Linked DNA regions of Haloferula helveola. The protein of the gene in region 1 binds, or shares a complex with, the protein of each later gene. Links are inferred from orthologs where the notes say so. Each region holds a gene or a part of one and is shown in the gene's direction. Other genes may lie near its edges. The genes, in order: tsaD and tsaE.

What was found.
Region 2: the proteins of tsaD (region 1) and tsaE are in contact, whole or in part, in a crystal structure (PDB 6N9A), measured with the Thermotoga maritima proteins. The link is inferred for Haloferula helveola from one-to-one orthologs. Residues at the interface, in WP_004082750.1 of Thermotoga maritima: Cys10, Asp11, Arg49, His50, Leu82, Gly84, Gly135, Gly136, Glu154, Thr155, Leu156, Asp157, Asp158, Ser159, Glu162, Asp165, Lys166, Arg169, Leu170, Tyr175, Lys213, Thr214, Leu217, Tyr218, Gln221, Arg222, Asn324; in WP_004082108.1 of Thermotoga maritima: Leu37, Gly38, Lys46, Lys57, Val59, Lys60, Ser61, Thr63, Phe64, Thr65, Leu66, Met67, Val69, Pro71, Tyr82, Arg83, Leu84, Asp86, Asp88, Phe89, Asp93, Ile128, Asp130, Glu131, Arg134.

The regions. Positions count from the first base shown.
Region 1 is NZ_AP024702.1:21,260-24,417, forward strand. Bases 250-3,095 are described here. They hold tsaD (tRNA (adenosine(37)-N6)-threonylcarbamoyltransferase complex transferase subunit TsaD), read left to right. Parts: upstream 250-1,079; coding sequence 1,080-2,111; downstream 2,112-3,095. Other genes in these bases: HAHE_RS00095 (FAD-dependent oxidoreductase), read right to left, coding at 250-965; HAHE_RS00105 (HAD hydrolase-like protein), read left to right, coding at 2,175-2,810; HAHE_RS00110 (OmpA family protein), read left to right, coding at 2,916-3,095. In the rest of the region: more of HAHE_RS00095, read right to left, coding at 1-249; more of HAHE_RS00110, read left to right, coding at 3,096-3,158.
Region 2 is NZ_AP024702.1:2,210,801-2,213,944, reverse strand. What follows is about bases 219-3,050. They hold tsaE (tRNA (adenosine(37)-N6)-threonylcarbamoyltransferase complex ATPase subunit type 1 TsaE), read left to right. Parts: upstream 219-1,343; coding sequence 1,344-1,757; downstream 1,758-3,050. Other genes in these bases: HAHE_RS08035 (hypothetical protein), read right to left, coding at 2,808-3,050; HAHE_RS08040 (SDR family NAD(P)-dependent oxidoreductase), read right to left, coding at 2,115-2,762; HAHE_RS08045 (hypothetical protein), read right to left, coding at 1,763-2,056; rplU (50S ribosomal protein L21), read right to left, coding at 910-1,218; rpmA (50S ribosomal protein L27), read right to left, coding at 609-869. Also shown: pyrE (orotate phosphoribosyltransferase), read right to left, coding at 1-14; more of HAHE_RS08065, read left to right, coding at 116-218; more of HAHE_RS08035, read right to left, coding at 3,051-3,144. UniProt on the Escherichia coli protein: Required for the formation of a threonylcarbamoyl group on adenosine at position 37 (t(6)A37) in tRNAs that read codons beginning with adenine.

The DNA.
Region 1 (3,158 bases):
CGACGGATCTGCCCACTTGTCACCTCGCGGGCCTCGACACTGGTGATGCGCTCACCCTCCTGTCCGAGCCCGATCGCAATGTGATGGGCGAAAATCTCGACGCCCGACTCCTTCATCGTGCGCTCGCGCTTGTCCTGGTCGAGCTTCGCCTTGGCGTCGCCGTTCGGGTAATGCTCGGTGTCGATCTTCTTCAGGAGCCCCGCGCCCTTGCCGTGGATTCCGATGGTGTGCACCCGGATCTCGGCGCTGGCATTGCCGCCGAGCATCGGGCGGTCCTGGATCAGGGCGACGCGAAGCCCTTGCGTCCTCGCCGCCAGAGCGGCACCGCAACCGGACATGCCGGCACCGACAATCACGACGTCGAATTCATCCTCCTCAATCACCTGGCCGGTGCGACCACTCAGCCGATCCTTCCAGGCCGCGAGCTCCGGCAGATCCATATTCGGCAGCTCCGGCTTCTCCTCACGGGTGAAAAACACCGCGTCGCAGCGGCCGTCGAAACCGGTCAGGTCCTCAAGCTCCAAGGCGTGTTCGCCCGCGGCGTCCACCTCGATCGCGCCGCCCGCCTGCCATGCCCAGCCTTCCTCGGTCCCGAAAACCGGCTCGAGCGCCTTGCCGTCGACCTTGACTCGGAACCGGCCCGGGGCCTCCCACTCCCCAGGGCACCAGTCGCGCGTCCTTACCCAGACGTACCACTTCCCACCTTCCGGCAGCTTGAACTTCGTCTTGGCATTGGCAACCGGCTTGCCCATCCCGTGGGCCAGCAGAAACGAGCCGCCCATCTGCTGGTAGAACTGGGTATCGATCACCCAGCCGCCGGGTTCGTCGAAACCACAGGCTTCGACGAGAACACCCGCCGACCCTTTTCCTTCGGCACCGAATCCGTAGCGCGGTGCGGTGGCGGCGGTGAAGGCAAGGCCTCCGATGATACGGACGAAGCGGCGGCGGTCGATGGTGTCAGGCATGTCGCGGGAAGGGGTGGGTTCGTAGATTTGGATCGCCGCCCTACGCGACCGATCCCGGGTCTCTTTCCACCAGCCACTTGCCAATTCAAGCCGGATCCGCCACACCGGCGGCCCGTGCCGACGCTTCTTGCCATCGAAAGCTCCTGCGACGAAACCGCCGTCGCGATCCTGTCGGGCGAGCCGGGCCAACCGGCAAGAATCCTTTCCTCCGAGATCGCCAGCCAGATCGAGCTTCACCGGCAGTACGGCGGCGTGGTTCCGGAACTCGCCTCACGCAACCACTCGCTGCACCTCCGGCCGCTGGTCGAGACCGCCCTGCGGAATGCTGACACGGATCTCTGTTCGATCGACGCCTTCGCCGCCACCTCCGGCCCGGGGTTGTCCTCATCCCTCCTGATCGGCTCGACCGCCGCCAAGGCGCTCGCTGTTTCCACCGGGCGACCGTTCCTCGCCATCAACCACCTCGAGGGCCACCTGCTCTCTCCCTTCGTAGGACTGGGAGAGGTTCCTCCCCATGTCGCGCTGATCGTATCTGGTGGCCACACGCTGCTGCTCGATGTCGAGATGCCCGGCCGCTACCGCAAACTCGGCTCGACCCTCGACGACGCCGCCGGCGAGGCCTTCGACAAGGTCGCGAAGATGCTCGGGCTGCCCTATCCCGGCGGGCCCGAGATCGAGAAGACCGCGATGGGCGGAAATCCGGAGGCCTTCGAGTTCCCCCGCTCGATGATGAAGGACAAGAGCCTCGATTTCTCCTTCGCCGGGCTGAAAACGGCGGTGCTCTACACCCTGACCGACCGCAATCCCGAGACCGGCCAGCCGAAGACGGAGGATCTGCCGGACCTCTGCGCATCGTTCCAGCAGGCGGTGATCGACGTCCTGGTCGCCAAAACCGTGAGGGCCGCGCGGGGTCGGGGTCGCGATACGATCGCGCTCTCCGGCGGTGTGTCGCTCAATCGGACACTCCGAAACGCCTTCCAGAAGCGCTGCGATGCCGACGGCATCCGGTTCCTCACCGCCGAACCCGGGCTATGCACCGACAATGCCGCGATGATCGGCTTTGCGGGCCTGCTGCATCATTTCGCGGGACAGGAGTCCCCGTTGGACGAGGACATCCATCCCAATCTGCCGCTGCCGACCCTCTAACCGCCCTCGGACGATTTCTTCCTTGGCGTTGCCGGGAAGATCACGGTTCTTTGCCTCGCCTCCATGGCCTACCGCACGATCATCTTCGATTTCGACGGCACCCTCGCGGACACGCTTGAGGAGAGCCGGCGCATTTTCAATGCGATCGCGCCCGATTACGGAATCCGCGAGGTCACGGCGGAAGAACTCCCGTCGCTTCGGCACATGTCGATCAAGGAGCTCATCGGCCACCTCAAGATCCCCAAACGTCGCGTGCCCGCCTTCATCGCGAAAGGCACCGCGATGATGCGCGGCAACATCGTCCGGTTGCAGCTCATCGAAGGCATCGGCGAGATTCTCCCCGTGCTGCGTTCCCGGTGCCAGTCCTTCGGCGTGCTGACCTCAAATGCCCCGACCAATGTCGACCTGTTCTTGCGGGCCCACGGTCTGCGCGGGTTGTTCAACTTCATCTCGTCGACCTCCAAGCTCACCGGCAAGGCCAAGCACCTGAAGGCGATCCGCAAGACCTTCTCGCTGAAGTCGGAGGAGATGCTCTACGTCGGCGACGAAATCCGCGACATCAAGGCCTCGCAGAAGGCCTCGATCCCAGTCGCTGCCGTGACCTGGGGGTTCAACTCGCCCGAGACCCTGGCGGCGGAAAAGCCCGACCACCTGCTCACCTCGCCGAACGATTTTCTCGAGATCGTGCCGCAGGCATGATCGACCCGGAAGCGTGGTTCCTCGGATGCGGGACCCCATTCCCCGGGTGACGGAGGGCTAAATCGAGGTTCGACAACTCCCGCCGAACCCATTCCATTTCCTACCATGCAAGACGAAACGCCAGCCCCCGACGAGTCGTCGGCTACCGAAACCCCGGCCACGGAGACCAAAACGGAGTCGACGAACGAGTCCGCCACGCCCGCAAGCCGCCAGGTTTCGCCGATCGTGCTGACGATCAGCTTCATCATCATCACGCTGCTCGGGATCGTGATTTTCCAGAACCTCTTCCCCCGCGGCGGCGGAGGAGGCGGCAGCAGCAAGGGCAACGCGACGGTCGATGTCCTGCGT
Region 2 (3,144 bases), 2.2 Mb from region 1 along the record:
TCGGCGGCGGACATGCGCCGAGCGTAGCGAGCGAGGGACAAGTGAGAAGTGCCGAGTGCGGGGCCGGCGGCAAACGCGGTTGAGGACGGGCTCAGGTCAGGTACAGTATCCGCTGATGGAAAAACCTCCGCCGAGGAAGCTCGTCACGGTGCGGATGCCGGACGATCTGGGCGACCTTTCCGGGCTCAGCCCGGCAGAGAGGGCGGAACTCGTGCAACAGAACGAACGGCGGAAGATCTACGAAGAGGTCATGAAATCGGAGTCGGATGCGTGGCGCCGGTGCTTTCTGTCCGGCGGGATCTGCGTCGTATCCTGGATGCTCGCCGTCGGCTGCAGCTTGTTGATGGAGCTCGTCGACCGGTTTCCGGTGGATGCCCGCGATGCGGCTTGGATCGGGCTTTCACTCGTCGCGGGGTTGTCAGCCCTCGTCGGGCTTCTGAGCTTTTATCCCGCGGTTCTCCATCTCGCCCAATTGATCCTGGCGATGCGCCGGCGGAGGCGGCTGGGACGGTCGCTGCCTGCCACGGGTCGTTGACCGGTGGGATGCGGACACGAAAAAGCCGCCGACCCTCTCGGGTGGCGGCTTTCGAAAATTGTCGGGAGCGACCTCAGTTGGCGGCGACTTCGGCCGGCTTGACGTTCACCCGACCGCCGTTGCGGTCGAAGAACACGGTGCCTTCGATGGCGGCGTGGATGGTGTAGTCCTTGCCCATGAAGACGTTCTTGCCCGGGTGCCACTTGGTTCCGCGCTGGCGGATGATGATGTTGCCGGGGATGACGACCTGACCGCCGAACTTCTTCACGCCGAGGCGCTTCGAGCGTGAGTCGCGGCCGTTCTTGACGGAACCTTGTCCTTTCTTGTGAGCCATGGTCTTGGGAAAATCAGGGGTTCAATGAACCAGCGCCGGATCAGGCGATGGAGTCGATCGAGATCTTGGTGAGCGCGCGGCGGAAGCCCTTGGTCTTGTGGAAGCCCTTGCGGCGCTTGAACTTGAAGGCGATGCCCTTCGGTCCGCGGAAGTTGCTGACGACGGTGGCCTTGACGCTGGAACCGTCAACGACGGGAGTGCCGACCTTGATGTCGGAGCCTTCGCCGATGAGGAGCGGGGCGAACTCGAGGATCGTGCCTTCGTCGAGGTTGAGGTTCTCGACGTCGATCTTGTCGCCTTCTTGGACGCGGTACTGTTTGCCGCCGGTTTTGATGACTGCGTAGGCCATGGCCGTAGAGGAAAAGGGATTGGAGCCCGGAGGTCGGGCGGGCGGGGAGAACAGCACAGCGATTTCAGACGGGCAAGGGAATTTTTTGAAATCGACGGGGTCCGCGGATCGGCTTTGCTGCGGGGGTGGAGCGGGTGATTCCGGATGAAGCGGCAATGGTGGCTTTCGGTCGCGAAATGGCGTCCGGGCTGGCGGGTGGCGAGGTGTTGGGGCTGGTGGGCGGCTTGGGGGCTGGCAAGACGCATTTCACCAAGGGTCTGGCGGCTGGACTGGGCCACGATGGGGAGGTCACAAGCCCGACTTTCGCCTTGGTCCACGAGTACCGCGACGGCCGGCTGCCGGTGTTCCACCTCGATTTCTACCGCCTCGAGTCCGCCGAGGCATTGATCGGGATCGGCTGGGACGAGATGCTCGACGAGGAAGGGGTCGTCATCGCCGAGTGGGCGGACCGATTTCCCGAACTCCTGCCCGTGGGCACGAAGGTGCTCGATTTCGAGGTGCTGCCGGACGGATCGCGGCGGGTCAGTGAGCGCGGCTGACCGGCTTACTGGAAGCTGCGGCTGATGGCGTCGAACAGGCGGCTGACCGTGCCTTGGGTGCGCGAGACGGTGCCGGGAGCGTTCGAGTAGGTCCGCTGCACGGTGCTGTAGGACCGGTCGACCGTGCCCTGCGTGCGGTAGGCGGTATTGACCGCGCCATTGGCCATTTCGCCGCTGCGGGCGACAGTGCGGTTGGCGGCTTGGGTGGTGCGGCCCAGCGTGTCCACCGTGCGCCCGGCAGTACTGCACGAGCTCAGCGCGAGGGCGGCGCCGGCGGCAAGGAGGACGAGGGCTTTCATGGCGCGGAAGGGTAGGGAGACCGGGGGCGGGGTCAATGAGACATTTCGTCCCCGCATTTCAGCCGATCCGGCTGTCGAGCTGGAACACCTGACCCGAGGTGTACGGAAGCTGCCGGTGGAGATGGACGAGGAATGCCGCGACCGATTCGGTGTCATTGAAACGTCCGAGGGCATGTTCGCGGCGGACCTCATCGCGGCGGCTTTCCGGGAGGCCAGCAGTCATTCGGGTTTCGAGAAAGCCGGGGAGCACCGTGTTGACCCGGATCCCGGCGGGGCCGAGTTCCTTCGCAAGCGACTTGGCGAGCCCGATCAGTCCGGCTTTGGCGGCGGCGTAGGCGGCTTGGCCGACCGGCGGGTGGAGGGCCGAGTGGCTTGAGATGAAAATGAGGTGGCCGGTCCGCTTCCGGAGCATCGCGCGGGCGGCCGCTTTGGCACAACGGAAGGTGCCGTGCAGGTTGACCTCCAGCTGGCGGTCCCAGGACGCCTCATTGCAACGGGCCAGCAGTTCGTTGTCGGCGAGGCCGGCGTTGCTGATCAAGAGATCGGGTGTCTCGATGCCGGCGAAGTAGCTCGCGACCGATGCGGGATCGGCGACGTCCAGTTCGTCCCGGCCGGGCGCGAGCACCTCGTCACCCGCGTCGCGGAACGCGCGGGCGATTGCTTGCGCGAGATCGCCGCGTCCGCCGCTGATGAGCACCCGTTCCATCGTGGGACGAGCGTGGCGGCGGCACGCGGCTGCGCAAGCGTAAGCTTATTCGCCGGGAGGCGTGCCTTTGCCGACGGCACCGGAGGCCGGACGGATCACGATCGCGTGTTCGTCGTAGCGCGCGATACCGCCTGCCTGCTGAAGCAGGTAGTCGAGCGCGGCCTTGGCAGGGATGTTCTTCAGCGACAGCGAGACTTCCCGGTCACCGAGTTTGCCGGTCGGATCCTGGACCATGAAGTTCGGCGTGAAGGCATCGTCTTCGCCCTTCTTCTTGGTCGACTCGGTTTCCACCATCGAGTTCAGCGCGGAGAGCGCCTCGCTCAGGGTGACGTCGCGGAACTCGACCTCGGGCAGGCGGATGCCGCCGAGTTCGGTTTCCTTG